Regions from separate parts of the Bacillus sp. PK6-16 genome, predicted to be linked through region 1. Evidence: riboswitches for the same ligand, from Rfam matches in the RefSeq annotation. Region 1 holds a riboswitch; each other region holds the start of a gene.
What was found. Region 1 has a riboswitch for magnesium ahead of mgtA (magnesium-translocating P-type ATPase). Riboswitches for the same ligand answer to the same signal wherever they lie in the genome.
Positions count from the first base shown of each region.

Region 2: another riboswitch for magnesium. It lies ahead of mgtE (magnesium transporter); the one in region 1 lies ahead of mgtA (magnesium-translocating P-type ATPase).
Region 3: another riboswitch for magnesium. It lies ahead of M1D66_RS18980 (P-type ATPase actuator domain-containing protein); the one in region 1 lies ahead of mgtA (magnesium-translocating P-type ATPase).

Region 1 covers NZ_CP096511.1:1,281,167-1,292,120, reverse strand. The annotation lists gene sdaAB (L-serine ammonia-lyase, iron-sulfur-dependent subunit beta) at 1-209, opposite strand, end outside; gene M1D66_RS06740 (hypothetical protein) at 257-403, opposite strand; gene rnz (ribonuclease Z) at 1,090-2,013, opposite strand; gene M1D66_RS06730 (DUF3932 family protein) at 2,203-2,454, shown strand; gene M1D66_RS06725 (hypothetical protein) at 2,489-3,028, opposite strand; M-box (ykoK) riboswitch at 3,197-3,364, shown strand; gene mgtA (magnesium-translocating P-type ATPase) at 3,696-6,401, shown strand; gene M1D66_RS06715 (MgtC/SapB family protein) at 6,474-7,175, shown strand; gene M1D66_RS06710 (DNA polymerase IV) at 7,216-8,454, opposite strand; gene M1D66_RS06705 (tripeptidase T) at 8,789-9,907, opposite strand; gene M1D66_RS06700 (GNAT family N-acetyltransferase) at 10,035-10,580, opposite strand; gene prli42 (stressosome-associated protein Prli42) at 10,770-10,862, shown strand; gene M1D66_RS06690 (DUF3894 domain-containing protein) at 10,935-10,954, opposite strand, start outside.
Region 2 covers NZ_CP096511.1:2,867,272-2,878,225, forward strand. The annotation lists gene M1D66_RS14760 (SH3 domain-containing protein) at 1-688, opposite strand, end outside; gene M1D66_RS14765 (RNA polymerase sigma factor) at 678-1,211, opposite strand; gene M1D66_RS14770 (penicillin-binding transpeptidase domain-containing protein) at 1,649-3,616, opposite strand; gene M1D66_RS14775 (phosphodiester glycosidase family protein) at 3,896-4,993, opposite strand; gene mgtE (magnesium transporter) at 5,151-6,479, opposite strand; M-box (ykoK) riboswitch at 6,761-6,926, opposite strand; M-box (ykoK) riboswitch at 7,434-7,610, shown strand; gene M1D66_RS14785 (FtsW/RodA/SpoVE family cell cycle protein) at 7,797-8,924, shown strand; gene M1D66_RS14790 (serine hydrolase domain-containing protein) at 9,152-10,189, opposite strand; gene M1D66_RS14795 (class I SAM-dependent methyltransferase) at 10,548-10,954, opposite strand, start outside.
Region 3 covers NZ_CP096511.1:3,721,495-3,732,448, reverse strand. The annotation lists gene M1D66_RS19015 (sulfurtransferase) at 1-239, shown strand, start outside; RNA gene ssrS (6S RNA) at 356-538, shown strand; RNA gene ssrS (6S RNA) at 560-743, shown strand; gene M1D66_RS19000 (hypothetical protein) at 797-1,246, opposite strand; gene M1D66_RS18995 (hypothetical protein) at 1,330-1,641, shown strand; gene M1D66_RS18990 (glutathionylspermidine synthase family protein) at 1,645-2,883, shown strand; gene M1D66_RS18985 (DUF350 domain-containing protein) at 2,876-3,262, shown strand; M-box (ykoK) riboswitch at 3,434-3,599, shown strand; gene M1D66_RS18980 (P-type ATPase actuator domain-containing protein) at 3,935-4,660, shown strand; gene M1D66_RS18975 (5'-3' exonuclease) at 4,793-5,659, shown strand; gene M1D66_RS18970 (FbpB family small basic protein) at 6,015-6,155, shown strand; gene M1D66_RS18965 (acyltransferase family protein) at 6,484-7,677, shown strand; gene M1D66_RS18960 (YveK family protein) at 7,678-8,421, shown strand; gene M1D66_RS18955 (CpsD/CapB family tyrosine-protein kinase) at 8,408-9,028, shown strand; gene M1D66_RS18950 (sugar transferase) at 9,047-9,685, shown strand; gene M1D66_RS18945 (oligosaccharide flippase family protein) at 9,738-10,954, shown strand, end outside.

The sequences.
Region 1 (10,954 bases):
CCTAATATTCCACCGATTAGTGCTACATCCGTACCATGCCCTCGATACGTCTTTGCAAATGATCCATATAACGAAATGCTTACTCTTTCTGGTTCATGACGAAACAGCTGGCGAGCAACTTGCCCCATTCTTGCTGCGCCTGCTGTATGTGAACTTGATGGTCCAATCATAACTGGACCGATAATATCAAATACTGAGCGATACTTCATCATAACTCCCCCTAAACCTCTATGAAAAAATTTATTCTACTATTCTATTAAGCTGCTACATCTGTCGCTTTTCCAGTTGTACCACGAATTTGTTCTGCTGCACGAATTGGATAGTTTTTGAATAAAAGTAATCCAATATAACCTGAAATAATACCAGTTATCATAATACATAAGAATCTTAGCATTATTTTCATTTAAAAATGATACAAGATAATCCAGAATAAAGTCTGGTAGCAATCCAAAGTTTAACACAGAAGCCATTGCAAGCATAGCATAAACAAGTGATATAACCATTGCTAATGCAACTAAATTTGCACCCGCTATTCCGCCTAGACTACCTGCTGATGTTCTGAACTCTTTTAAAGAGTGGTGTACCAATTAAATCTCCACTACCTTATTAATAAAAAACTTCTACTAAGGAACTCGTAATAGCTACACTTGCTAATCATATCGTTTAGCTAAAAAGTGAAAAAGACTTATGACAAATAATAGTAATATCTTTCCTATTATAATTCTCGTGTTACTCTCTCATGATTTAGTCAACTTCACTTGTTACGATAATGACTAAAATACATGCGACTTATCATAAATTATAATCTGCCCTCATTATAGCTTGTTTTTTATAAAACGCTTACTTTTGTTGAATTTTAAAAGTTCTGAATAAAAGTCCATTTCTGCTATTTGTATCACTTGTATGTCATCTGACTTATATAACAGTTTTTCTAAATAATCATTATTTCGTATTTTTATCCTATATATTCAAACCATCCTAATTTTCTGTATCATCCAAGTATAAGTATAAAATAATAACAGTTTTATTTTTAAATTTTTTTAGACATAAAAAAATGGTAACCCGCTGTTACCATTTTTTACAAAATAATTATTTTTCTACTGGGAATGATTTCAAATCTGTCGCTATTTCTGTATTAGAAAACAACTCTCTAGCCTCTTTCAATAATTCCTTATATGTATCTCCTTGATAGCGAGAACTAATGTGAGTTAATATTAGTCGCTTCGCATTTGCCTGAAGTGCAATGCTCGCAGCTTGCTTAGATGTAGAATGAAAATAATCATACGCTTGTTGCTCATCTTCTGCTGCGAAAGTCGCTTCATGGACAAGTACATCTGCATCTTGCGCAAGCTCCCTACTCGCTTCGCAATATCGCGTATCACCTAAGATAGTAATAATTCTTCCTTTTTGAGGTGGGCCGATAAACTCATTTCCATTTAATATCGTGCCATCCTCTAATTCAACTACTTCACCATCTTTTAAACGTTTAAAGATTGGACCTGGTTTCACACCCATCTCAAGCAACTTATCAACTAAAAGAGCACCTTGTATATCTTTCTCTACAATACGATATCCAAAGCATTCTATACCGTGTGACAATCTTTTCGTTTCTACATAAAATTCATTATCTTCAAATACGGTACCTTCTTCTGTTATCTCCACAACTTCAAGTGGATATTTCACATGTGTCGTACTTACCGATAATGCCACTTCAATAAATTGTTTAATTCCTTTCGGTCCATACACCGTTAAAGGCGTAGTTCCTCCTTGAAATGAACGGCTACCTAATAAACCAGGCAATCCAAAAATATGATCGCCATGTAAATGCGTAATAAATATTTTTTCAATGCGGCGCGGACGTACAGATGTATGTAATATTTGATGTTGCGTGGCCTCACCACAATCAAATAACCAAGTTTGTCCTCGTTCTTCTAACAATTGTAAAGCAATTGCTGAAACGTTCCTTCCTTTTGAAGGAACACCTGCACCAGTTCCTAAAAATACAAATTCCACTTTCTTTCCTCCAGCTCTAAATATACTCTATCTCTCATCTTACGGAATGTTATTTCAAATGGCAAATTGAATTTACATAACCAAACATCTAGACAACTATATAACACGAACGTTATACTCAAAAAATTTAGCTATCGTTCGTGTTTTGTGTTAAAATAATTATACTACATTTTAAGGGAGCGTTTTATTATGAAAGAAGTATTTCGTTTACAAACTGATTTTTCATCTTCATTTGATCGCTGGGTAAGTTCTTTCGTGTCTGATCACCCAGCACAATTAGAATGGACAACTTTAAAGGAATTAATCCATGAATATACAACATCACATACAAATGATACGTTACCAGCATATATTTCTTCAGCTTTAACATATTACGCCCAACGTGTTTCAACTACAAACAGTTCAGAGATTGTTATTTTTGAAAACCCTACAATCTCGTAATCTATAATAAAAAAGCACTGGTTACAGTGCTTTTTTATTTATACTTATTTAACAAATGATCATATTCCGTCCAAAAGTCTGTATACATACTTTGATCAAACTCATCTAAAATTATCTTTTCACTTGATTTATTGAATAATTCTTTTGCCTGTAGCGCAAAAGAAACAATTTGTTTTCTATATTCATTTTCATTTACTTCTATATGAAGCCCTTCATAGTATATAGCCTTTTGATCAGTAGAAATAACTTTGACAAAATCCTTTAAAACCACATTTTCACCTATATGGTTTATAGTCCAATGAATTGAAATTGGGCATCCTAACATGAGCATAGTGCCACATCCGTGCAAAATAAGCCCCTCTTCATTTTCAATATCACAAATATATTCTTTATCTAAAGTTCGTAACAGAGCTAAAGCTGATTCACTTATTCCCCATTCCTCATCCATACCTGTTTGTGTAATAATCGTTCCATCCACATTTAAATAAATTTCCCCGTGAGAACATAAATCTTCCTGCTCATTAAACAACCACTTTTGATTCTCAATATTTATAATAAAATTTTGTGGTCCCATTACAAATTCCCCTTTTATAAAAATATTTATTTTTCATATTATTTATAATCAATATCATACATTTCATCCCACATATCTATTATAAATCCGTTTAATATTTTAAAAACACAGATAAAAAAGATATTGACACTACAATTTTACAGTGCTAACATTCAACATGTAATTGAATATGGTCTCTGTTAGGTGAGGCTCCTGTATAGAGAAACGCTGCTGCCCAAAAATGTCGAGAGACGCCAATGGGTCAACAGGAAAGGTCGGAATGAAGGCCTTTTTTAATGTAGCTGGTTTCAGTACCTATGCTATACAGTGCTAAAACTCAACGAGGGAGAGGTGCATGTATTTTGTCATACACAAAAACTGTTTTTATTTATGTCTACTAACAGTCTTTGTTGTGGACTCTTTTAACTGCGAATTCAGACCTTTACTCGTTTTGAGTAAAGGTCTTTTTACGTCTATATGCACCTTACTATGAAACAAACATAGCATATTCAGAAACTACTAAATTGTACGGAGGTGAGGAACAGTTGGCAATTGATGATTCGGCCCAGATACCCATACGTTTTACATTCATATTTCATCATGTAGGTAGGAAAGAAACTGTTCCTCACCATTTCAAATAGTTAGGTAACAGATTGTTTCCTCCTTCATGACAGAGGAGGAACTACCGATGTTTAATTTACAAAGACAAGAAACAAAGCATGCTTATGAGCAAGATAGCATGAAAACAAATAACGAATTATTAGTGGAGGTTGCAACACAAGATGTAAGCTCTGCGTTAAAACTTTTAGAAACAACACAAGATGGATTATCTAAACAAGAAGCGTCTCGTAGACTTTCTTTATATGGTCCGAACGAAATAGCTCATAATAAAATGGCACCGTGGTACATTCAATTTCTGTCGGCATTTAAAAATCCATTTATTTTCGTTTTATTAGCTCTTGGAGCACTCTCCTTTTTCACGGATGATATGCAAGGAACAATTGTCGTATCTGCAATGGTACTACTTAGTGCAACAATTCGGTTTTCCCAAGAATTTCGTTCTCAAAAAGCTGCCGATAAGTTAAAGGCTATGGTTCGAACAACTGCGAGCGTATTTAGAATAAATGGATTTGTACATGAAACAAAAAATGTAACGAATTTAAATCGAAATTACACAACAGAAATTCCAATTGAGGAACTTGTACCTGGCGATATCATTTCCCTTTCAGCCGGTGATATCGTTCCAGCTGATGTGCGTATTGTATCCGCTAAAGATTTATTTGTTAATCAATCTTCTTTAACAGGGGAAGCACTTCCTGTAGAAAAATACGAACACTGCTACCATACAGAAAATAAGCATATCTTACCGACAAACATGAAAAAAAATTACAATCCACTCGATATGGAAAACCTTTGTTTCATGGGAACAAATATTGTAAGTGGTAGCGCAAAAGCTGTTGTCATCTCAACAAGTACCGATACGTATTTCGGCTCTTTAGCCAATAAGGTAATTGGAAAGCGTGTAGAAACAAGCTTTGATAAAGGTGTAAACAAAGTAAGCTGGCTCTTAATTACATTCATGCTTATTATGGTACCTATTGTCCTTCTCATTAATGGATTCACAAAAGGTGATTGGCAAGAAGCTTTCTTCTTCGCTATTGCCGTCGCTGTCGGCCTTACACCTGAAATGTTACCAATGATTGTAACTGCTAATTTAGCTAAAGGTGCCGTTAACATGTCTAAACAAAAAGTAATTGTAAAACAGCTAAATTCTATTCAAAACTTAGGTGCTATGAACATTCTTTGTACAGATAAAACCGGAACTTTAACAGAAGATAAAGTTGTCCTTGTTCGTCACTTAGATCCCAAGGGAAATGAATGCAATCGCGTCTTGCAATTTGCCTATTTAAATAGTTTCTATCAAACTGGATTGAAAAATTTAATAGATAAAGCTGTTATTAAGCATACAGAGGAAAACAATACATTTAATCCATCAGCTTTTCAAAAGCTAGATGAAATTCCATTCGATTTCGCCCGCCGGCGTATGTCAGTCATCGTAAAGGATATTTCAGGTGAACATACAATGGTTTGTAAAGGTGCCGTAGAAGAAATTTTATCAATTTGTAACTACACTGAAGTGGATGAAAAAATCGTTACACTCACCGAGGAAATACGTTCAAATGTCAAAAAACTAAGTGAGACACTAAATAGTGAAGGTATGCGGGTTATTGCTGTGGCTTATAAAAAAGATAGAAGAATAAATGATACAGAGTACGCAGTAAAAGACGAAACTGATATGATTCTCGCTGGATATATCGGCTTTTTAGATCCACCGAAACCATCTGCAGCAGCTGCAATTCAAGCATTACAAAAACATGGTGTACAAGTGAAAATTTTAACTGGCGATAACGAAATTGTTACAAGAAAGGTTTGTAAAGAAGTTGGATTAGATATCTGCGAACCAATCCTCGGTTACGAGATTGATTCTTTACCAGATAAAGCATTAGCAAGACTTGCCGAAGAAACGACTGTATTTGCGAAGCTTAATCCAATGCAAAAATCTCGTATTATACACGCATTACAAGGAAATGGACACACTGTAGGTTACATGGGAGACGGCATTAACGATGCTGTAGCATTACGTGAAGCTGATGTCGGAATATCTGTTGATACTGCTACTGATATTGCGAAAGAAGCTTCCGATATTATTCTACTCGAAAAAAGTTTAACTATATTAGAAGCAGGGATTTTAGAAGGACGTACTACATTCGGAAATATTTTAAAATATATTAAGATGACAGCTAGCTCTAACTTCGGTAATGTGTTTAGCGTGTTAGTAGCAAGTGCTTTCATTCCTTTTTTACCGATGCTTGCCATTCATCTTTTAATTCAAAACTTACTTTATGATATTTCACAACTTTCTATTCCATGGGACAAAATGGATAAAGAGTTTCTAGAAAAACCACGAAAATGGGATACTGCAAACTTACGAAACTTCATTATTTGTATCGGCCCAATTAGTTCTATATTTGATATTATCACATACGTAGTCATGTGGAATGTATTTGGTGCAAATACATCGAGCGAGCAATCATTATTCCAGTCCGGTTGGTTTGTCGTTGGATTGTTAACACAAACTTTAATTGTTCACATGATAAGAACACAAAAGATTCCATTTATTCAAAGCACTGCATCAACACCAGTCGTTTTATTAACCGCTCTTATTATGGCAATCGGGATTTATATTCCATTCTCACCACTTGGTGCAGCCGTTGGTTTACAAGCATTGCCACTTAACTATTTCCCTTGGTTAGTAGGAATACTATTAGGCTACGCTTTTTTAACACAATTCCTGAAAAAGCTTTATATTAAAAAGTTTCATAGCTGGTTGTAAAAATAAGAATGAGTGAGTATCCCCCGCTCATTCTAAAAAACATAACACATATTATATATGGAGGTGACCATGATGGTATGGTACGACATTGTATTCAGGTTAGTTATAGCAATTATTGTAGGAGCTTGCATTGGAATGGAAAGACAATGGAGACACCGAATGGCTGGGTTACGGACAAATGCTCTCGTATCACTTGGTGCCTGTATATTTGTTTTATTATCCGTCATGCTTGATCATGATGCTAGCCCATCCCGCATTGCTGCTCAAGTCGTTAGTGGTATTGGATTTTTAGGGGGTGGCGTTATTATCCGCGATGGTTTTAGTATTAGAGGGCTAAATACAGCAGCTACTTTATGGTGTGCAGCTGCTGTCGGTACTCTTACAGGCGCCGGTTTCCTCGTTGCAGCTATATTAGGTGCAGCCGGCGTGTTACTAGCAAATATACTTCTTCGCCCAATTGCTCTTTTTATGAATAAAAAATCAAAAGAAGAATCACCAGAACAAACGAACTACTTACTTTCCCTTACTTGTTCAGAAGAAAATGAAGCACATATTCGTTTTTTACTTATGCATATGGTAAGTACAGAAGGAATCGGTTTAAAAGAGTTGTATAGTGAAGACGTAGATTCTAATCAAAAGGTGTGTATACAGGCTACATTACATTGCAAGACAAATGCGGCTATCTTAATTGAAAAAATAGTAAGTAGAATGCTATTAGAATCTGGCGTTACTGGAGCTGGATGGAAGACTTCTTTAAATTTAGAAGCGAGTTAACTAGGAAAGGTGTCATGATTTTACTACTTCATGACACCTTCTACATAAACTTATTTTCTAACTTTTGTTGAAACGACTTCTCTTGCTTACGTAGTAGTTGACTACCTCGTTGTAAAAGTGGTGTTCCATACTTATCATTAATTTGATCAATGACCGCAAGTAGCGGTTCTTTTTTTGCATCCTCTTCAAATGAAAACAAATCTAATTGTTTCACCGATTCTGTCTTCCACTCTATTTCAGTAGCTGTAACACCTAGTAAACGAACGGAATCACCATCCCAATGTTGCTTCCATAAACGGGATGCTGCTTGAAAAATATCGCGTTCTTCCCAAATCGCATTTTTCAATTGCTTACTCCGTGTTACTGTTCGCCTATCATGGTATTTAATCATAATTTGAATATTATAGCTGACAAGGGTTCGCTTTTGTAACCTTTTACTCACTGACTTTGATAAACGTTCTAACATATCAAGTAATTCTTTCTCTTCATCCATATCCTTTGAAAAAGTCATCGAGTTACCGACACTTTTATGCTGTCCCATTTGACTCGGATCCACTTCCCTATCATCCATACCTTTTGCACGCCTTTGCAAATCAACACCGTGCTTGCCAATTTTAGCGCGAATGATATGCTCGTCTCCCTTTGCCAACTGTTCAATTGTCTGTATATGAATATCATTTAATTTTTCAGCTGTTTTCTCACCAATTCCATGCATTGCTCCAACTGGACGTGGCCAAATCAGTTCTGGAATATCGCGTTTTCGAAGCACGGTAATACCAAGTGGTTTTTTCATATCTGAAGCGGTCTTTGCTAGGAAAAGATTTGGAGCGATTCCAATACTACACGGAAGCTGCAACTCTGTTAATAGTGCTTGTTGAATCATCTTTGCTATTTCAAGAGGAGAACCAAGTGCGTAGCAATCTGTAATATCTAAATATCCTTCATCTATTGAGACTGGTTGTATCTTTTCTGTAAAACGAGAAAGGACTTGAAACATTTGAAATGAAGCTTCGCGATATAATGTGAAATTAGGACGCCTTACAACTAATTGCGGGCATAACCTTTTCGCTTCCCAAAGGGGCATCGTCGTACGTATTCCGTATTCTCTCGCCTCATAACTACATGTTATAATAATTCCTTTTCTCTCTTTTTCATTTCCAGCAACCGCTAATGGCTTTCCTTGTAATGATGGATCATGAGCAATTTCAACAGATGCGAAAAAGCAATTCATATCTACATGTAAAATTACACGACCATTTTTCGGATACATTTCTCGCATAGTACTCACTCCCTAATCAGAACGTTCGTTCTTTTATTATATCAAATTTTGCACAATAGTTATAATAATTACTTGTTCTTTTTTATAATCCATATAAAGAGGATACACATGTGAAAGAGGCTGATTATGGTGAAATTAACTATATGTTCCTTGTAGTTATATTAATTATTTACTCCTTCCAATTTTCAACATGAATACGTTTGGATTTTTCTCTCGTCTAATATTATATACTGCTATGATTTTTCTTGTATTGGCTTATACGCCTTGTAAAAACAATCGAATCAAAATAAAAAGCGTGTAAATCACAATTGATTTACACGCTTTTTCTATTCTATTACTTCGCTACTTCTTCAATAATTGCAACAACTAATTCTGCTGTTTTTGCTAACTCTTCAACAGGAATCTTCTCGTTTGTTGTATGAATTTCTTCATAACCAACTGCCAAGTTAACTGTTGGGATACCGTGTCCTGCAATTACGTTTGCATCACTTCCGCCACCACTTTGGTGAAGAGAAGGTGTACGACCAATTTTTTCAGCTGCACGTTTTGCAACTTCTACAACGTGATCGCCATCAGCAAATTTAAATCCTGGGTACATAACGTTTACTTCAACGTCTGCATGACCCCCCATTTCTTTTGCAGTTGTTTCAAATGCTTCTTTCATTTTCGCAACTTGTGCTTCCATTTTCTCATTAATTAAAGAACGAGCTTCTGCAAAGATTTGTACATGATCGCAAACGATATTCGTTTGTGTACCACCTTCAAAACGTCCAATATTTGCAGTCGTTTCAGAGTCAATGCGACCAAGTGGCATCTTCGCAATTGCTTTCGCTGCGATAGTAATTGCAGATACACCTTTCTCCGGCGCTACACCAGCGTGAGCTGTTTTCCCGCGAATAATTGCGTTCACTTTCGCTTGTGTTGGAGCTGCAACAACGATTTCACCAACTTTTCCATCGCTATCTAATGCGTAGCCATATTTCGCTGTAATACGCTCACGGTCTAATGCTTTTGCACCAACAAGACCTGATTCTTCTCCGACTGTAATAATAAATTCTATTTTACCATGAGGGATATTTTTCTCTTTTAAAACACGGATTGCTTCGAACATTGATGCTAATCCAGCTTTATCATCCGCACCTAAAATTGTTGTACCATCTGATACGATATATCCATCTTTAATAGAAGGCTTAATTCCATTACCAGGAACTACTGTATCCATATGAGAAGTAAAGTAAATTGTATCAACACCATCTTTTGTTGCTGGTAAAGTACAAATTAAGTTACCTGCACCATGACCCGTTACAGCCATTGTGTCATCTTCAAATACTTCTACACCTAAATCTGTAAATTTCTTCGTTAATACTTTGCAGATTTCTGCTTCAAATTTCGTTTCAGAATCTACTTGTACTAATTCCATAAATTCATTTACTAAACGTTCTTGATTAATCATAAGACTGCGCCTCCTGCACTACCATTATGTATGTAACACTATTAATTATAACAGAATTTCGCAAAAGTTTCGAAATACAAGACAAAAAACAGATGGTTTACATGTCTAGATAACCATCTGCTTTCTATTACTCATTTAACAATACCCAGCGCATATGATCCTCCCACACGCCATTTACCATTAACATCTTCCTAGACACGCCTTCATATTGAAAGCCTATCTTCGTCACTACTTGTATAGATGCTAAATTACGAGGCATAATCGGAGCTTCTATACGATGTAACTGAAATTCCCCAAAAGCAACTTGAATTGCTTTTCTAAGCGCTTCTGTCGTATACCCTTTGTTTAACTCTGCTTTATCTAATTTATAACTGAGTACACAAGATTGATAAATGCCACGAACGATTAAATTAAATGAAATACACCCAATTATTTTCGTATCATCACCCTTTTTAAAAATCCATAGTCTGATGATTTTCCCTTCTTCGAACTCTTTTCTATCCTTTTGCAACTTTTTCTTTTGATAATCTAGCGTAAAAAAATCATCCGGTCTATACTCTTCCCAAGCTTTTAAAAATTCACGATTTCTGTCGTAATATTGAAGAACTGTTTCAGCATACGACTCATCAATTTCCCTTAAGTATAAACGATCTGTTTCGTATATTTTCATCATCGTATCTCCATTCTTCAGCTTGCCCAACTAAAAATTAACAATATACCCTTTTACTATATTCTCTACACACACTCAAATTTCCTGTTATATTTTGCAACCCCTTCCCGAATTTTGTCCTTACTCTCCCCTTGTCCATAATTTCATTTCTCGTTACAATGAAATTGTACTGATTTGCAAGGAGGTATAACGATGCATAAAAAAGCTCAAAAAATTATGGTTTATGTGATGCTAATTTCTATGCTTGTAACAACATTACTTGCTGGCGCGAGTATGTTTTGGTAAAAAGGGCGATGTGTTCGTCCTTTTTTTACTTTTTACACATGACAAAATAAACCATCTCGACATCGAGATGGTTTATTTTATATAAAACACAA
Region 2 (10,954 bases), 1.6 Mb from region 1:
ATCCATCATTCTGCACTTTTTCTGGAATCCAAGCTTTTACCATTTCATTAGATACTTCATATAAAACTTGTGATTCTCGCTTTGGTTCTGCTAAAATTTTTGTTTTATTTCCAGTAACAGTTGCATATATAAAATGTGCTTGCTTTGGTTGGTTACTTTCCGTCAATCCACTTGGTACTTTATATACTTGCTTTGTATCATTTCCAAACTCTCCCCCCATTGTAAGGGCGACTTGCAACTCATGAAAAATATCTTCATCAAACTTCAGTTCATCCTTCTTATAACTCTTCCCTTTAAATAGAACTTCATCATTTAACGCTTTGTACAGGTCATTTTCATTTTTTGAGTTCGTACTTTGATATAGTTCATTCATAAATTGTTTTAATGATGGATCTTGAGCAGACTCATCTTTTGTTTTAGGCTTAATTTGAGTACTACTTTGTACTGGTGATTTATTATCATCAAGCCAAGGTTGTTGAACAATAAAAAATAACATTGTACAAACTAAAACAACTACAATAGGTAATGCTTTTTTACGAAATGGTCTTTTATGTTTTACAAAATCCACTTCATTATTTTCGTATATAGACTGCTTTATTTTAGAAATAAATTCTTCTTCATCTTTACGATTCTCCATTGGGCCTTTTTTTATTTTTCTATACCAGTCAGGATTTTGCTTATTGTTCATCACTACTACCCTCCCCTATTAATTTTGAAACCTTACTTCTCGCTCTACTTAATCTCGATTTTACAGTTCCAATGGATACTCCTAATGTTTCAGCCATTTCTTCATATGATAATTCATATTTTGCGTCCAATATAATTATTTCACGGTGCTTTTTAGGTAGTTTTAATACAACCTTCCACACCTCATTCATCTCTTCTTGGTTAAAAAATTCTTGTTCTGCTGACAGGGATTGCTTATCGTCACTAAAAAATCCTATTAAAGATATCCTTTTAAAATAGGAGGATTTCAAATAGTTTATTGCCGTATTTCTTGTGATTTTTAAAATCCACGTTTTAATAGATGACTCCTTTCGAAATGAATTCCAATTTTTAAACACCTTTATAAATACATCTTGCGTGATATCATCTGATAAGTGTGGATCTTTCGTAATAATAAATGAATAATTCCATACATCTTGCCAATAGTCTTTTATAACATAGTCCAGCTCATCATGATTACACTTTTCAATAAACGTCTGTTCCATTTCCACACCTCAAACTTATTTGAATAAACATAAAAACTGCCCTCACTTTTATTATGGTTTCAATATATAGACAAGATACAAGTTTCATTTGTTCCATTGTTTATCTTTTTTCAAGCAGAATAATACTACTAAAAAACAAGTAAAGCATACAATGATAAAATTCTACTCATGAAAATCTGTTTTTTGAATTTAACGTAACACTCCACTTGTCCATTTCAACTTGCTATACTCTTCTATTTACCATTAGCAATGCCAACTTTTCAGAAATGAAAATTAAGATAAGGTATTAACTTTCTAGAGTCGCAGCAAAAAAGCATTCTCGATTAGAAAGAATGCTTTTTTGAAATTTCATTGCTCTATATTTTCACCAATTTATATCTTTGAGTTAAGCAAACATGTAATAAATGTAGTCAAAAAATTCACCTTATAATTAAGTATTATTTCTGAAATACATGTTTTACTTTTTCACCTGGAACGTTACTTCCCCCTCTTCCTTTTACATCTTCAATCATCATTGTAACAATCATGTCTGGCGCATTTGCATCGAAAGCTGCGAACCATCCCAGTTCTTTTCCGTCTGCTTCTTTCGACTCTTTCAGTTCTGCTGTACCAGTTTTACCAGCAAGCGTTACACCATCAACCTTTGCAATTCTCCCTGCACCATCAGGGTCATTAATGACTTTGATTAATGCACTCTTTAATATTTCTTGATTCTTTTTAGAAACCACATTTTCTTTCCAATTCCCTGCTACTTTTGCTTCTTTTAAAAGATGTGGCGACGGAATATTCCCTTCATTCACAATCGGTGCATATGTTAATGCTAAATGAAGTGGCGTCATTAATACTTGTCCTTGTCCATAGCCCGTGTCTGCTAGTTGAATATCGTTTTTTATCCCATCTTTTGCAATGATTGAAATAGGAAATTCGTATTCGATTGGTAATTTTTCATAAAATCCGTACTTTTTAAATTCCTTTACATACTGATCTTTTCCCATTTTCAAAGCTTGTTGAGCAAAATAAATATTATCAGAGTACTTCATTGCCTTATCAAAATCAATTGGACTTGCATCCTTTACACGCGTTACATAGTAATTTCCCCAAGATGAATCTTTTGTCCACTTCAATCCTTGAATTTTAAATTCTTCCTTCGGATTTATTGTGTTTGTTTCCAAACCAATTGCACCTGTGATCGTTTTAAATACGGAACCTGGTACAAATGCTTGTGTAAAGCGATTCGTCATTGGTAGTTTCGAGTCGTTACTCCATGCTTCTCGTTGGGCTTTCGATGCTCCTCTAACTATTATATTTGGATTATAAGCAGGGCTACTTACAAGTGCGATTGTTTCACCTGTTTTAGGATTGACCGCTGCACTAGACCCTGCTTCAGTTTTCATCTCATTAAAGATTTTTTCTTGAATTGCAGCATCAATTGTTAACGTAACATTTTCTCCTTCTTTTGCTTCTTTTTTTGCTACGTTTTTAATCTCTTTCCCATTCTCATCTTCTATAAATACACGTCCACCCTTTTCACCACGCAATTTATTTTCTAACACTTTCTCTAAACCAGTCTTACCTACTAAATCATCTGCTTGATAACCTTGTTTTTGAAGTGATTTTAACTCCTCCGCATTCACCTTTCCTATATATCCAGTTAAGTGTGCCGCTGCTTCACCTAATGGATACGTACGAATATTTACTGGGTGAGATGAAACTCCTTCTAATTCAATATAATCATTCTGTCTGGTTCCCTCTTTTAAAATGCCAATTGGTACAAAGGAGTCTGGTTTTATCCATTTCGCTGTGAGCTTTTGTTCGACCTCTTCTATAGACATATCAAGTAATTGTGCTACTATTTCTTTCGTTTGCGCTGCTGTTTCGCCTAGTTTCTCTGGAATAATTCCAACCTCAGTCGCTTTACCATTCGTTGCAAGCCCTTTTCCATTTCGATCATATATTTCTCCGCGTTTTCCTTGCTCTATTTGCATACGTACTTTGTAATCTTTTTTCATACCTGGGAAGATGAAGTCTGGTGTCCAATCTATTTCCCAAGACTCTTTATCTTTCACAAGTTTTGCTTCATGGATGAATGAAACTGGTCCTACATCCGTATCCATCTTAACTTCAAAAAGAAAAAGCTCTTTATCTTTCGTATTCTCTCCTTTCATTTTAACTTTTAAATTATTAGCTCCAATCCCCTCATAGATTTTTTGATATTTTTCTGTGAATTCTTTTTTAGAAATCGATTTTTTGGCATGGTCTGATAAATGATCATACATATTTGCAAATTTTCTATCATTCCATAAATTGATATATTCTTCAAATGCTTGTTTTGGTGGTTCGTTTTTATTACATCCTACCAACAAAACTGCGAAACAAACGAAAAGCAGCATCCATAATTTTTTCAATTCAATCTTCTCCCTTAGTTAAAAATGATGATTCCTTTCGTAATTTATTTAATAAAAAATGTTTTAACGCTTAATAGACAGTGAAAGTAAGGATATTGTTCCATATTTACAAAAAACTAAAAAAGAGTGATAAGAATTCCGTAAATTTGGAATCCTCATCACTCTCATTTGATATTGTGCAAATCATGAATATGAAATAATAATTTCTAATTTCAAAAAATAATTTCAATTTTCCAACTAACGAGATAAAAATCATGTATTTGTTCTATTTTTAATAATTCATAAATTCGTTGAAATGTTCGCATCAAATTCATCTGATGTTTTGGTATCTATTTTTCTCCCATCAATTGTCATCTTTATTTTTTGTTTTTGGTTTGCTGTTACCACCCAAGCATTAGGTAAATAACGATCTTCATGTGATAATGTAGAAGGTGAATTTATAACCTTTCCTCCTAAATATAGAGTAGCAGAAGAACCACCATCCATAGCCATTGCATTTATAGCACCTTTTTCATATAGAATATCTTGACACTCTTTTAACGTAGCCCCTATACTATGCGTCTGTCTACCGTCAATGACTAGAAACATAATTGTACCATCTTCTTTTTGGGCCATAATACTTCGCGGAGCAGAACCCCAACCACCGTCTCCTTCTGTAATCATTTTTTCTCCATTTACAATTAACTGTGGCATAAATCCTGCTGCTGAAACGACTTGTTTATCCAAAAGTTGTTGTGTAGAATAATTTCCTGTTATCATTTGTCCAAACTTTGTTAAGCCTGTAATAATTGTAGGGGTATTTCTATCCATATTCGTATCAATAACTTTCCCATTTTCTATTACAATTCCAGTAGCAACATTTCCTCCACCCCTTCCTGTTTCATCTGCAAATCCACTTGCATTCACAGCAACAAGTGCATGATTACGCTTTGCCATTACGCTAATTTTTTCTCCTCTGTTAGCGCCCTGTGTTCCTTGATGGCTAACAAGTTTAACATTGAAGGGATTGCTAATAGTAACTAAATTTCCTTCAAAAAGAAAGCGACTATCTTTGTGACTTTTAATCGTTTCTACATCAATTTCTAATGGCTGATTTTTAAATTCTTCTAATCTTTTTCCTGCTATTTTTTTATAAATATGCTCATCACTATTTGACCATTTCGGATGATTAATTCTATCTTGCAATTTATCTAGTTCCTTTTGGGATAGGAATGTATATTTCGCATATTGCGGATGCTGAGAAGTTAGTATACTCCCAGCCATTGTTATGCGAAGCTCTCGGCCATAGCTAGTACCAAATAATATGCCTATACCAATAAGCATGAAAATAGACAATAGAAGCAAAATTCGTTTGAAGATTTTTCTGAGATGTTTCATAGTTTTATCCTCCAGCATTCATTACATTCAATAAATCCATTAAAATATTATTTATCTAAATACAAAAGTGTTTGATTTCCTCATGTCTGAATTCCCCAATATACTTTAGCAATTCAGGCAAAATACTTATTCCGATTTTCGTTTTTTTAGTGTATATTTATAAATTTAATAACGTTTTTGCAACCATGAAATAAATTACTAATCCTGTTCCATCAACAAATGTTGTAATAAATGGACCTGAAACAACTGCAGGATCTAATTTTAATTTTCTTAGAATTAAAGGTAAAACAGCTGCTACAAGAGAGGCCCAAATAACAATAAATAATAAAGTAATTGCTACAACTTGTGCAACTTCTGTTCCAACTCCTAACATATAAGCACGAGTGAGGCCAGCTATTCCAAGTGCAAGTCCGAGAAGCATCCCTATTGCAAATTCCTTTTTCATTACACGGAAAATATCTTTAAATTTGACCTCTCCAATACCGATTGCACGAGTAATTGTTGCTACAACCTGTGTTCCTGTATTCCCACCAGTACCTACTAATAACGGAACAAAGAAAGCAAGGGCAACTACAGTTTCAATTTCATCTTCAAAATACTTTAATACTGTACCTGTATATGCCTCAGCAACAAAAAGAAGTAATAACCATGGTAGACGTTTTAAGAAAATACTCCAAATGCTAGCTTCAAAGTAAGATTGATTCAATGGTTCACTTCCGCCTAACTTTTGAATATCTTCTGTAGCTTCTGCTTCCATAACATTCATTACGTCATCAAATGTTATAATACCAATCATTTTATTATTTGCTGTTGTGACAGGTATTGCTGCTAAATTATAATTCAGTAGCTTTTTTACAACTTCTTGCTGGTCAACTTCAGCGTGTACTGAAATTACCTCTTGAATCATGATAGTAGATAATATCTCTTCATCTGCTGCTAGTAATAACTCATGTATGGAAACGATTCCCTCAAGATAACCATGACTATCAAGAACATAACTATAAGATATTGATTCTACATTTTTAGAATGTTCCCTAATGTACTTCAATGTCATTTTTACTGACCAATTTCCTCTAACTGCAACAAAATCACTTGTTACAAGACTTCCTGCCGTTTCAAGTTTGAAGGTCATCAATTTTTTCACGTTATGTTTTGTGATTTTATCTAGATACGCCATTAATTTAGCCTGTTTTTCCGGATGAACCGCTAGCAGTAAATCTACTAATTCATCAATCGGTTGTAAATTTAGTAACTTTTTAGCTTTGTTTTCAGATAAGTGAATTAAGATATTATATTTTTCTTCTGCACCCATATATTGAAGAATTTTAGAGCTTTTTAATACAGGAATCGTATTTAGCAATATGACTTGATTTTCAATTGAAAACTGTTTTACTTCTTGTGCAATATCATACGATGGATGACGTAAAACTTTCTCTGCATCCAAGTTATTTTTGGTTACAAGTAATTCCTTTAATAATTTCTTCATGTTAACTCCTCCTCATATTGCTAAGGGAGACTCTAGAGTTTCATGAGTGGTTTTGTTTTATTTTATCTGCCTTAAATTTTTTATTAGAGCAATAATAGTTACATTGCAATAAATTCATTAGTTAGAATTACCTCCTTTTTGAATATAGACCAGATAAAAATAAATAAAATTAAACAGAAAAACCTTTACTCAAAAAGGAGTAAAGGTTTTTTCACAATACAAATAAATGATTATTAAGACCGCCCTACCAAAATCACAGAGGTGCCTTTCTATCAAATCGTATACCACTCCCTCGTTGAGTTTTAGCACTGTATAGCATAGGTTTTTATAACCAGCTACATTAAAAAGGGCCTTAATCCGACCGTTCCTGTTGACCCATTGGCGTCTCTCGACATTTTTGGGCAGCAGCGTTTCTCTATACAGGAGCCTCACCTAACAAAGTTTATTGAATTACTTCAAAATTTAAACCAGAATTTAATATTTGTCAACTGACTTTCAATTCCATTCATAAAAAAATCTTTTATAGAAAATGAAATTATATTTTATTTTAAATTTAAAATTCTCCTTAAAAAACATAGAATTCAAATAGATTTAATTCAAAGAAACGTAATAAAACATATGAAATTTATTGTTTTTAATCAAATTCCAATTTTATAACAAAAGATGAATAATTAGTCATTCTGTATATCAAAAGAACATTCATAAAAAAATCTTCTTTTATGATTAAAATCTTCTTTACTGTTTATCAAATTTATATGGTTAAACTACTTAATCAAACGATACACTACAAGTCAAAAATATGTACTTATACGGAATGATTACATACATTTTTTCAAATCATTTCTCAAAGGACTATAAAGCAATAAAACAGATAAAATTAGCAATATGGTTGCTTGACAAGCAAAAAAAATATATTTATGCTTGCTACACGAAACAAACACATAAAATTTATATTGCTTAACCTGTTAGGTGAGGCTCCTATGCAAACACAGGCTATTGCCCAAAAATGTCGAAAGACGCCAATGGGTAGAACAGGAATTGTCGGATTAAGGCTCTTCTTAAGATAGCTAAGTAATGAATTTTCATTACTTTACGTTGTATAGTGCCAAAGCTCTACTAGGGGGAAAAAAGCCTTATTTAGTCATGCCATTTTGAATCCCTCTAGTTACATACTAGGGGGATTTTTGCGTAAAAAAACAGGGAGTAAGCGATAGAATCTTCCTAAACAAAAGTCATATTTAGTAATTGACGAGAACAAGATTCTATTCATAAGCAAATGTAATATTATGTTTTGTTTTAAATCAGGAGGATATTAAAATGAAAAAAATATTAAAACTCGATTATCTATTGCTCCTTCCTCTATTCATAACATGTACTTTAGGTATTATCATGATGTATAGTGCAAGCTCCATTGTCGCTGTCCAACATTACGGTTATAACAGTAGACATTTTGTTGATTCTCAATTAACAAAGCTACTTTTAGGAACAATTGGGTTAATAGTTTGTGCTTTACTCCCATATGAAATATGGAAAAAACGAATAGTCTCAATCTGTATTATGGTTGGAGGGATTTTTTTATTGATTATGGTTTTATGGAAAGGAAAAGTGGTAAATAATGCCCAATCATGGATCTTTGGAATACAGCCAGCTGAATTTCTTAAATTAGGAACAATACTTGTAACAGCCCGCTTTTTTGCATTAAGACAAAAACAAGCTAAAAATAACTGGAGAGGTATCGGAAAACTTTTATTCTTTTTAGCTACAATTTTTTTTCTTATCTTTAAACAACCAAATTTAGGATCTGCACTTTTAATATTAGGTATAGGTTTTAGCATATTTCTTTGCTCAGGAATAAATATAAATCTACTAATCAAAAGAATTATCATCAGTTCTATTTTGTGGTTACCTATTTTATATTTCTTGATTCAAAATAGTTTGTCAGAAGTTCAAAAGACACGTATTACTACGATTTTCAATCCCTTTCTTGATGCGCAAGGAAATGGATACCAGCTTGTAAATTCTTTTATTTCCATTGGCTCTGGAGGAATCACTGGTCGTGGATTTGGAAATAGCATACAAAAAACAGGTTATCTTCCGGAACCACATACAGATTTTATAATGGCAATAGTTTCTGAAGAACTAGGATTTATTGGTGTATTTATTATATTGGCTGGAGTTTTGACTATAGTACTTCGCTCCTTAAAAATTGCACAATTATGTGTAGATCCATTTGGCAGTTTTATAGCAATTGGTATAGGATGTATGATTGGTATGCAATCTGTTGTAAATTTAGGTGGTATTACAGGACTATTTCCTCTTACAGGTACCCCATTTCCATTTGTAAGTTTTGGTGGAAGTTCTTTAATGGTCAATTTAATAGCAATAGGAATATTAATTAACATTTCAATTTTTAATAAAATTGAGTTTGATAATCATAATATATAATTTTTATATTTCAATTTAAAAATTTTAAAATTCGACCTCATTAATTAATCTATATTTAAAAAATTTCTAATTATTTTTTTAACTGTATAAATATTAATATTTATCTTCGTTTTAATACGAAAAAAGGCAGGCATAAATATATGCTTGCCTTCCGTTCTCAAAATCAATTACACCTAAAACAACGTGAGGTTAACCAAATCTAGATACTGTCTTCTACGCCCTATTTTTTACTTTTCTAAAACAATTTCTGCTATTTCATTAGCACATTTTTTAGAGTCAAATCCATCATAGTTACTTAGTACTACAACAGTCAAATATTCTTTTGGAAACCGCATGAAGTGTGAACGATAACCTGCCCAGCTACCTGAATGTTCCAAGTATCGACAGTTAAAACCTTCTGCAAGCCTTAGCCCAAAAGCATAATCTTCATTGTCAATAATCGTCTCCCCAGTTGGAGAAATTTTCGGACCTATTTCGCTCATTCTTTTAACAAGTTCTTTTCCACCAACAGTGCCTGTAGTTAAATTTTCTCCCCATCTTACAAGATCTTCAACATTTGTATGAACTGCCCCATCACCTGTATGTTCCCAAGGGCTTTCATAGATTTTATATTTTCCTTGCTCATTCTTCGAATACCCACTAATAATTGGTATAGTTGTTGGGTAGCAATCTACAATTGTTGTGTCTCTCATATGTAAAGGATCAAAAATACGCTCCTTTGTAAATTGACGTAGAGACTTGCCACTTACCTTCTCTACCACTTGTGATAATAAAAAATATCCTGTATTGCTATACTCAAATTTTGTGCCAGCTGGGAACCTTGCAATTTGATGATTTTTAAGGTGCTCTAACGATTCTTCCACAGTTAATGTATCTGTAAATTTAATATTTGCTGATACAGCCAATTCCATATAATCAACTAGTCCACCAGTGTGATGAATTAGGTGTCTCAATGTTACAGGTTCAGCATATGCTCCTATAGAAGGAACGAACCTTACAATTGAATCATCTAAACTCAATTTTCCCTCTTGTTCTAAGAGTAATATAGAAAACGCAGTAAATTGTTTAGAAACCGAGGCAATATTAAAAATATTTTTAGTAGTTATAGGTATATTTCCCTCTATAGTAGCTAAGGCAACCGCACCTTTATAAGTTACTCCGCTATCAAAACTAGCAATATATGCAAAGCCAGGAGCTTTTGGTGAAAACTTTTTTAATAATTGTTTAATCGATGTATGCGTCTTTTCATTATATGCATTATTCACCTCAATCACATCCCCTTCCCATTAAATGATTAGTATATTATCCTGTTATCTTTTTCAGTTACAAATTAGAAAAAAATCTTGTTCTGAGGGTACTATAAAATTTTAGCTTGATGACGATGGGGTACCGCCAGCATTTCGAAAAAAACCCACGCTAAGCTAAAAACACAATAAGCTGTCCATATGGACAACTTATTTACATAATTTTCGAAAGCTGAAGTTAAAAGTTTTTAATTTCTTGCTCACTTAAAGCACCCGTTAGTTTAAGTGTATTTCTTCACAATCTTATTTTTAAAATTAGAAAAAATTTTTACTCTTTTTTTAAAAATAAAGCCAGTAGTTAATCAACGGGGGTTCAACCTTAATATTTTCTTGATTTAATGATAATAGAAGATGGTCTCCGTTTTTCATTTATTAATTCTGGCATTTTTTCTAATCCTGTTGGAGTTGACTCTGGCTCAATAATTTTCTCTATTACAAGATCGTTGTCTATTAGAGTATTAATTAATGTTGAAATTGTTCTATGATATTTAACAACACCATCTATCCACCAATGTTCCTCCCTTTTTCCTTCTTCTTGGTAATTATCTAATGCCCAATGTAATCTATTTCCATTATTATCCTTAAACCAATTATTCATTTCCTTTCGAGCTGTTACTATTGGATGTTCTGTTGAAAAGATAAATTCACCATCATTTTTTAACAGACCACTTATTTTCTTAATTAGATGTGAGTAATCTTCTATGTAATGTATAACTAAAGAACTTG
Region 3 (10,954 bases), 2.4 Mb from region 1:
TCTGGAAGGATGGAATGTTGCAATCAGGACAATTTAAGAATGAAGCTGGGCAACAAGAACGATTCCAAAATCTGTCGAAAGATAAGGAAACAATTGTATATTGTGGTTCTGGTGTTACGGCATGTCCAAATATCGTTGCATTAAAATTGGCTGGATTCCAAAATGTAAAATTGTATGCAGGTAGCTGGAGTGATTGGATTTCTTATCCAGAAAATCAAATTGCAAAAGAAGAAGATTAATCACTTGCATGCAAAAATAATTTGTATTAAAATAAGGTCACAAGCAAGAGATTGCTCGAAAAACTTTGTATTTTACACATTAGAAACAATGTGATAATATAACGACAAGTAAATAATACATCCTGCGGTGTGCGTAACTTATTTATGTCTAAAACCGATGTTAGTTATACGGAAGCTCAATATTTAGCGACCATCATCAAGCCTTCCTTGTGGAGGAAGATGTACGGTAACTGTGAGGGCATCCACCTGCGAGTAGCGGGTTTTTGGACATTTACGAGGAGCGGCACGTGCGGGGGTCTTATTTCAACTAACCTTATATAAAATTCCTACGGTGTACGTAGCTTATGCATGTCTTAAACCAATAAGTTTAATATGGAAGTTCAATATTTAAATGTAGCTAACATGCCATCTTTTTAAGAAGGAAGTTACAAACATTTGTGAGAGCATCCACCTGTGAGAGCAGGTTTATGGACATCTAGAGAGAACGGCATATGTGGGGCTATATAAAAACCTTACGTTTTATACGTAAGGTTTTTTGTTGCATAGATATATCAATATTATCTTGATTCACCTGTGAAGTTTCCGTAATAAATGTAGCACTTTCTGTCTTCATCAATCTCTCTTGAATCTAAGGAGAACTCCATAGACATGCCGTCTCGCTGAATATATATAATATCTGAATGAAGAGATGGTAAAATTTCTTCATAGTTCCATACATCTTGACTATCTACTATGTTTGAACTCGTTTCACTTAGTTCTCTAATTTCAAAACCGATGTAGGAGTATGTAGGGTCTGAAGGGTCATTTGTGAAAACTTCTTTTTGAATATAAATAACTGCTGTTCCGTCTGGATCAACCGAAGTTGCAGTAACAACATAAGTATTTTTCTCTTTAATAAAATATTCACAAGTCATGCGTGCGATAATTTCAGAATTAGAAATATTGGCGTAGTTCCATAAAGCAGGATACCCTTTCGTTTCATCATTAAGTCGATATTCTAAGCGCATTTAATCCCTCTTCTTCCTTTTTCTTCTACTTTATCATGCCATCCTATATAATAGGAATAGAATTTAAAAAGGGGAGTGCGAAGGTGACAAAAACGAAATGGCTAGTAGGTGGTGTCGTAACGTCTTTAATGACTGGCACTTTATTTGGTTGCGCACAAGATCTTCCCCCAAAACCGAATGATAATAGTTGTTCTGATTGGGATTGGGATGATGAACTTGGGGTATGGCAGTGTGATGATAGTAGTTCAGGTTATCGTGGGCATTACTTCTATGGTGGACGATACTATCAAAATAAATCCACTTTTAAAAATTCATCGGCGTTTAAATCGTATCAATCGTCTGCTGAATTTAAAGGTGGAATTGGAAGCGGTTCAAAGGGAGGATTTGGGGGCTAAAATATGTCGCAATACATAAGGGATAGAAAAGAATTTTATTTAAAATATCCGAATTTTTGGTCGGATTTATATGAATGTGAGTATAGTTTGTTTCATGTTTTTTCTATAACAAATCAGACTTTGGAACAAGTACACTTAGCGACTGAACGAATGGGTAAAATATTTTTTAAGACTGCTAGACTTTTGCGAAATTTAAGTGACGAACAGCTTCTTGAGCTTGGTTTTCCTCCTGCGAGCTTATCATTCATTAGAATGAAAGGGCTTTATCCTGAATCTGTAATTTCGCGATTTGATTTTGCCGTAACAGAGGATAACCAAATCAAAATGCTTGAGTTTAATAGTGATACACCAACTTTTATTATGGAATGCTTTCAAATGAATGGGAAAGTATGTGGAAATCTAGGCTATGATGATCCAAACTCGGATCAAGAACGATTGCTATCTTCTGGTGTAACGAAAGCAGTAATGGAAGCGACAAAGGGATTAGATAATCCAAATGTTGTTTTTACAGCACATCCTGAACATATCGAGGATTGGAATACCACTATGTATTTAAGTCAGCTATGCCATGTTGAAAATAAAGTAGTGCCAATGTCAGAACTTAGAATTACAAAGGATGCTCTAGTCGATAAAGATGGGGCGAAGATTGATGTTTTATATCGCCAAACATATCCGATAGAAGATTTAATTGAGGATCAAGATCCTGAAACAGGAGATTTGGTAGGTGTGGAATTGTTACAACTTGTAAAAGCCGGAAAGCTTTTTATAATAAATCCTTTGTCAGCATTTTTACTTCAGCCAAAATCAATTCAGTGTCTTATTTGGGGGTTAGCAGAAGAAGAGGCCTTTTATACAAATGAGGAACAACAGTGGATTAAAGAATATATGTTACCTACATATTTAGAACCAGATTTATTTTTAGGAAAAGGTTCTTTCGTTCAAAAACCTTCATTTGGGAGAGAAGGAGATACAATTACGATTCGCGATAAAGACGAAAATATTATGCTTCAAAATGCACACCAAACATATAAAACGTCACTGCCGATATTTCAAAAGTATATCGAACTGCCAGTCGTATCCTTGGAAACAGAAAAAGGGATCGAGAAACTGTCATATGTGTTTGGTTCGTTTTTAATTGCTGGAAAAGCGAGTAGTATCGGTATTCGCGCGGGAGAAAAGATTACAGGAAATGAATCGTACTATTTACCGGTAGGTATAAAAAGGAGGGGAAAAAATGATTAATTTTTTATTATATTTAGTAGTAACACTCGGCCTTTTATGTATAGGTCTGTTCTTGATGGAAGTGACAACGAAAGTAAAGGAATTTAAGTTAATGGCTCAAGGAAATAAGGCGGTAAGCTATGTGCTTGGAGGACGATTACTTGGGTTAGCTGTTGTTTTATATTCGACAGCAGCTAATTCAATTTCACTTCTTGATATGATTTCGTGGGGAGCAGTTGGGATTTTGGCTCAAATTATCGTCTTTTATTTAGCTGAGTGGCTTACACCACGCTTTAATATAAACAAAAGTCTCGAAGAAGATAATCAAGCAGTCGGTCTTTTTCTTATGTTTTTAGCAATTTCAATTGGGATTGTAATTGCTGGTTGTATAACTTATTAAAAACTTTACGTTTAAACGTAAAGTTTTTTATTTTATCCCGTAAAAGCCCGATTGGTGAGGGCTGATTAAAGTTTCACTTTATATATGTTAGTTTGCCATACCTTTTGAAAAAATTGTAGGCTACGGTTGACATCTATTTTAAATAAGAGTAACATTTTCAATGTAATGAAAATAAGTCTCTGTTAGGTGAGGCTCCTGTATAGAGAAATGCTACTGCCCAAAAATGTCGAGAGACGCCAATGGGTCAACAGGAATGATCGAATTAAGGTTTTTCTTAACGTAGCTGGTAATGTACCTATGCTATACAGTGCTAAAACTCGGTGAGGGAGAGGTCCGTAGATTTCTAATTATATTAGAAATCGTTTATTTGTGTATGTAATGGCCGCTACTCTCTTAAGGGTAGGGGCCTTTTTTGTTACCAAGCTATGAGTAATTTCATAGTATAAACTATAAAATTAAACGAGGAGGTGAGGAGCATGTCAAATTCTGACTCGGTTCCGTTACCCATATACTTCAAATCAAAAATATATGATGTAGGCAGGAAACGATTTGTTCCTCCCTCTATATTTATCATAATGTAGCGTTTATAAAACGCGAGACACTTTCACAGTAAAGTGGATAAATTGAGAAACAAAGCGTTTCTTCCTATGTTGTAAAGGAGGAGACGATAATATGTTATATGCAAACAAAACTGTGGGTAACACGTCATATAAACTAAGTAAAAAATCAATAAAAGAACAAACAATGCTCCAAAAAAATAAAGATTTATTAATTGAAATTGCAACAAGAGATGTAAAATCTGTATTTGCATATTTTAAAACAACAAGAGACGGACTATCAATGAAAGAGGCACAAAAACGTATTCAAGTATATGGCCGAAATGAACTAACTTCAAAAAGAGCACTTCTCGCAGAAGTAATGATGAAGCTTGGTGGCATGATTCCAGGTTTTTCAAAACAACGTGTGTGTGATGAATTACAACGTGAAACGATTACTGTATCTAGAGTAGAATGTTCTAGTAGTACAGGGCTAAATAGTGAACTGAAAATGATGGAGATACCAGTGCAAGAACTTGTACCTGGAGATATAATTTTTCTTTCGGCTGGAGATGCTGTGCCAGCTGATGTACGTATTATTTATGCAGATGATTTATTAGTGAATGAGTCTGTGTTAACGGGAAACGAAGCGAATATAGAGAAGTTTGAAAGCTGCTATCACCTTGAACGTAAACGATTTATTCCATTAAAACGGATGAAAGATTATAATCCACTTGAGCTTGAAAATGTATGTTTTAAAGGTTCACATATCGTTAGTGGAAATGCAAAGGCTGTCGTTGTTTCTACTGGAAAAAATACGTATTCAGGCATATTGCATACTTGTTGTAGTAGAACGTCTTAATGTGTTAATGGTGCTAAATATACAAAAACAATGTATAATAGACAAAGTTGAGCAAAAACGTAGAATGGTAATCTATTTATATAACCTTACGTGATAACGTAAGGTTATTATTTTTTTAATAGGAGAGGAATTATGAAAAAAGTATTATTAGTTGATGGTATGGCACTATTATTTCGTGCTTTTTACGCAACAAGTGTCTACGGACAATTTATGAAACGACAAGATGGAACCCCTACGAACGGGATTCATGGTTATATGAAACACTTATTAACAGCTACGCAAGCGATCGAACCAACACATATCGTTACATGCTGGGATATGGGAAGTACGACATTTAGAACAGAATCGTTCTCGAATTATAAAGCAAATCGTGCAGCGCCACCAGAAGAATTAATTCCTCAATTCGATTTAGTGCAAGAAATGACTGCGAAATTATCCATTCCAGTTATCGGTATGAAAGGCTACGAAGCCGATGATTGTATCGGTACGCTTGCAAAACAATATTGCAATGAAGCTGAAGTTTATATTTTAACTGGTGATACAGATTTACTTCAACTTGTTGATAAGAACGTTACAGTTATGCTTCTGCGTAAAGGAATTGGAAATTACGAATATTACACACCGGAGAAAATCATGGAAGAAAAAGGTGTAGAGCCGTGGCAAATCGTCCATGCAAAAGCTTTCATGGGAGATACAAGTGATAATTATCCAGGTGTAAAAGGTATCGGTGAAAAAACAGCGTATAAGCTTATTCAAGAGCACGGAACAGTATCCGCTGTACTAGAAAATGTAGAATCATTAACAAAAGCGCAGCGTACGAAGATTGAAAGTGATTTAGAGAACTTAAATATTTCGTTACAATTAGCCGAAATTCACTGTGAAGTTCCAATTTCATGTTCACTAGAAGAAGGATTACACACAATGGATGAAGAAAAACTTAGATTTGTTTGTGAAGAAATGAATTGGGGAAGACCTGAAATATTAATAAATATGCTATAAATAGTTTGGAAAGAGGGATGTTGCATAAGTCGAACTTTGACTTGGTGACACCTTCTTTTTGTTTTTGTAAACAGTATGATAGTAAATAAAATTATGTCGAACTCAATTTTAAATATATAAATGTTTCGACAAGATATAATGATAAAAGTTGATGAAAATAGTGATTTTTGTAATGAAGTGAATTAATTTCAACATAGTTTTAGAGAGTCTTTTTTTCGTGTTCACAAAGTTGTCAGAAAATAAACGAGATTTTCATATGAAGTTCAAATAGAATTCACAACAATCAATTATTATAAGAACACACAGATAATTCTTTATCTTTTATATAAATCATCCCCCAAGGAGGACAATGAAAATGAGAAAAAAAGTGAGAAAATCTTTTAAACAATTATTAATTGAAAATAAACAATCACTATTAAATAATAAAGAAAATATGAAAGAAATTGAAGAGAGAATTGAGAAACGACATGTAGCATATAGTGGTGCCAGTAATTAAATAAAATAAAAAAGATAGCCTATATAGGCTATCTTTTTTATTTTATATTGAAAAAACGCTATTCAGCTCTTTAATTTTGTAAATATGCAAGATATTTTTATAGCGTTTTTCTATCAATATTACTCATTTTTCGAGGTTGAAATTGGTATATACCAATTTTTGAGATTTTCTATTCAAAATATTACAAAAAATGTTACAATACACTCAAATTTATACTATAAAATCATTTTAATATGAAAAATTGGAATGAAAAGAAAGGAGAGGAATATGAATAAAGATGTCGCTTTGAAATGATTATTATCATTTCATTAGGAGTTGATGTAAAAAGATGAAAAGATACGAAGAATTGGACTCTATAAGAGGGATTTCTTCATTAGTAGTAATGATTGGTCATCATTTAATGATTTTTTCAGCATTTCAAAATTACAGTTATGAAGATAATAAACCATTTGTTGTGTATCTATTAAAAGAAACGCCTGCTCGTCTAATTTTTAGTAGTGGTAACGAATCAGTTATTATCTTTTTTGTTTTGAGCGGATTTGTTTTGTATGAATCTATTCAAAAAAACTATAGTAGCTATGGGTCATACCTTTTAAAACGTATATGCAGAATATATATTCCTTATATTGTGGCAATAATTATAGCTATTGTATGCCAGATTACAATTAGTGAATATGGTATTTCTTATTTAAGTGAATGGTTTAATCGCTCATGGACGATTGAAAGTTCTTCAAGCTTAATCGCACAACATATTTTATTGGTTGGGAAATATAATACAGATGCATATAACGGTGTGATTTGGTCACTTGTCCATGAAATGCGAATATCAATAATTTTCCCGTTAATTTTGATGATTTGCTTACGAAAAACGTTAAGGTGTTCATTACTATTATTGTTTAGTTTTAGTATATGTTCTGTCGTAATATTATTTTTGTTTCGCTCGGGCTTAACATTAACAAGCTATGCATTAACATTGCATTACACAGTGCTGTTTTTACTAGGAGCACTAGTTGCGAAGTATAAAAATAATTTAATAGTTTTTTATAGTAATTGTACTAAAAACACGAAAATTGCATGGTTTTTATTTGCGATTTTACTTTTTATGTATGAAGGGCTTATTGGAGAAATGAAAGTGCTCAATAATTTTATATTTCGAGACTACGTAGTGGCGATAAGTGCATGTTTATTGGTCATATTAAGTTTGTCAATATCAACTTTGTCGTCCTTGCTACATAATAAATATTTGTTATATTTGGGGAAGATTTCTTACAGTCTTTATTTATACCATATTATATCGTTGTTTTCCCTTATATACATGCTCCATGAAATATTACCGTTGCCTATTATTTTAATTTTTTCACTTGTTTTTTCGTTTATACTTGCAATGCTTTCGTATGTATATGTAGAAAAATTTGCATTCGGAGTCGGAAAGTATGTAACAAAACAAGTGGATAGAAGAGAGAAAGGGTTATCTGTAAAGAGTGAATTGCAGGATGTTATTCAGAAAAGGGCGGTGAAATAATTGAAGCAAGAAATGAGTATAAAAGATTTTCAACAATTACTGAAAAGAAGATTCGTAACGATTATTTTAACGATGTGTTGTTTAACCGCTTCTTTAGTTCTTATCTCTATGTATGTTTTAAAGCCGTCATATCAATATTCAACGCAAATTCTTGTTGGGAATTTAGATGAGTTTAATAAGGAAAATTCAACAAATAAAACACAAGAGAATAAGCAACTAGTAACATCGTATGTTGATATTTTAAAAAGCCCATTAATTATTTCAACAGTCAAAAAAACTTTGAAATTAGAGCAATCAAGTTATGAATTAGCACAAAAAATCTCGGTTGTGAATACGGACAACTCACAAATTGTAACTGTTACAGTAAAAGATTCCAATCCGAAAATCGTGAAAGACATTGTAAAGACATTGGCAGAGCAATCACAAAAAAGCTTTCAACAGTACACAAATGTACAAGGGGTGAAAGTATTAACTGATCCTGAGTTACAGGAACAGGCTGAAAAATTGTTTCCAAAATTTCAACTGATCATTCCTATTTCTTTAATTGTTAGTTTTTTTGTTGGGATAGGTTTAGCTGTATTTCGAGATTATTTTGATGAACGTATATACACGGAACAGGATTTAGAGAAAATAACAACAGTCTCTGTTATTGGTCACATAAATATGAAACCAAATAGAAAAAAGAAACCTACAGAGGTTGATAAAAAATCATCTATATATCGAGGTGAACATGTCGATGTTTAGAACAAAGAAACAGCTGCCATTCGATTTGCATGATGATTTGATGAAAGAGCAGTTTTATACGGTGTATCACGAGCTGAAAAAATCTGGAAAACAACTATTCACAGTTAGTTCAACGAAGGACAGAGGGGTTGTTGCCTCGCTTATAGTAAATATGGGTCTAGTGTTTGCAGAAATGAAGAAAAAGGTGTTACTTATTGATGTGAATTTTTCTGACCCTCAATTACATGTATTATTACAAAGTGATCACATGATAACCGTAAACGATATAATAAGCTCTTCCCCCTGCAATTATGAATCTTTTTCTAGTAATTTGTCTAAATACTTATATTGTATTCCTGCAAAAAAAACAGTACACACAGGGACGCCCTTAGTTGCTATGGATGAATTTGATAATGCGATTGTTAAGTGGAAAGAAGATTTTGATTACATTTTCTTTTATTCTTCTGAAGTATTTGATCTTCCTGCTACGCACATTATTGCAGAGAAATGCGATGGAGTGGTGTTAGCAGTTAAAAAGCGACAAGATTCACTACGTACAGTGCAAAAAGTAATAGCGGATATAAATAGGAAAGAATGTGAATTAATAGGTATAATTTTATATTCTTGAATGTGGGGGTAACGATCCATGATTCGTGAAACAAATCAAGCCAAGTTGTATACGATTCCGGCTCAAGAAAAGCCTAGCATATTGAATCGAAGTGTAAAACGCTTGTTTGATATTATATTTTCAATCATATTGTTACTATTAACGATACCAATTATGTTGTTCTTTTGTATTATGATTACTTTCGAAACATCAGGGGCTCCAATTTACTTTCAAGAACGTTTAGGTATAAACGGGAAGAAGTTTAATGTATTTAAATTAAGATCAATGGTAAAGGATGCTGAAATAAATGGCCCACAATGGGCAAAAGAGCATGATTCAAGAATTACAAAAGTTGGATTGTTTATAAGAAAAACGAGAATTGATGAATTACCGCAACTTTTAAACATTTTAAGAGGAGATATGTCTTTTGTAGGCCCTAGACCAGAGAGAGAGTTTTTTTATAATGAGTTTGATGCGTATATTCCAGAATTTAAGGAACGTTTAATAGTAAAACCAGGATTAACAGGATGGGCACAAATAAATGGAGGGTATAATCTTGATCCAAAGGAAAAGTTGAGGCTGGACATGGAGTATATTGAAATGAAAACATTTCGGATGGACATCCGTATTTTATGTAAAACCGTTTTAATTGTATTGAACGGTAATGGTGCAAGATAAATATGTAAACAAACAACATATGTAAGTAGGTTACTTGCAAAGGAGAACTTGTATGGGTAGATCTATTCTAAACAATATTATCCATCTGTTTTATAGTACGATTTTAGCTAACCTTCTTCAGGCCGTCAGTTTAATTGTTTTAGCAAACTTTTTTAACGCACAACATTATGGGATGTTTAGTGTTGCCATAGCAGTGACGTTTGTTATGTTATTCTTTACAGACTTAGGACTTAGTAATACGTTTCTTCGAGAAGGGGCAAAGGATGGAGCAGATTTAGAGCAGATTTTATCATCGTATATAAAAATAAGGATGATTCTACTTATTTTTATTTCTATCATCGGTTATATTGCTATTCATTATATGTATGCGGATAAAAATTTAATTTATATGATGATAAACGTAATGTTTTTCATGTTAATAGGATTAACTTGGCAAAACATAGGAATTGCCTATTTTCAACTGACGGAACGTATGAAGTATATAGCGCTCATAAAAGTTGTATCAGCATCAGTTGTCATTATAATTACATGTTTTTGTATTTTCGGAGAGTTACCGGTGTATGTAACGGCTCGTTTATATGCTTTTGGGTATATGATCGGTGGTTTATTTAGTATATATATCATGAGAAGAAAGACGAAAATGAATATGAAAGTCGTAATTCATAAAGCGTTATTTTGGCAATTAACTCCCTTTATTATTAGCGGTTTTTTAATAATGAGTACGCCACAATTAGCACCTATCTTGCTCAACTATACATTGCCATTAAGTATGGTAGGTGTTTTTGCAGTGGCGTACCGGATGCCGGCAGCTTTATATCAAGTACCAGGGGTAATTGCAGGTGCGTTTTTTCCGGTGCTCTTTAAGCATTATAACCAGAATAATTTAGAAGAGCATACGAAATTAAATTTGCTTCAAATTAAATCAATGGCGATTGTAGGAATATGTATGACGATCGGTTTATATCATTTAGCACCATACTTTATTTCTATATTTTTTCATGAGGAATGGAGCAATGCAGTAGAACCACTCCGAATATTATCATTTCTTATTGTGCTACAAAGTTTAAATATTGCTATTGCTGACGGTTTAACGACGAGTGGATGTCAAAATAAGAGAACTGTTGTGCAGTGTGTAGCATTGGTGATAGGTGGGGTTATGCTGTATAGCTTTAGTAGTCTTGGTGGAGTGATAGGAGCGGCATACGCTATGGTTTTATTTGAAATAGTCGCTTTAGTGGGATATATAGCAGTGAGTGTAGTGAAGAAAAA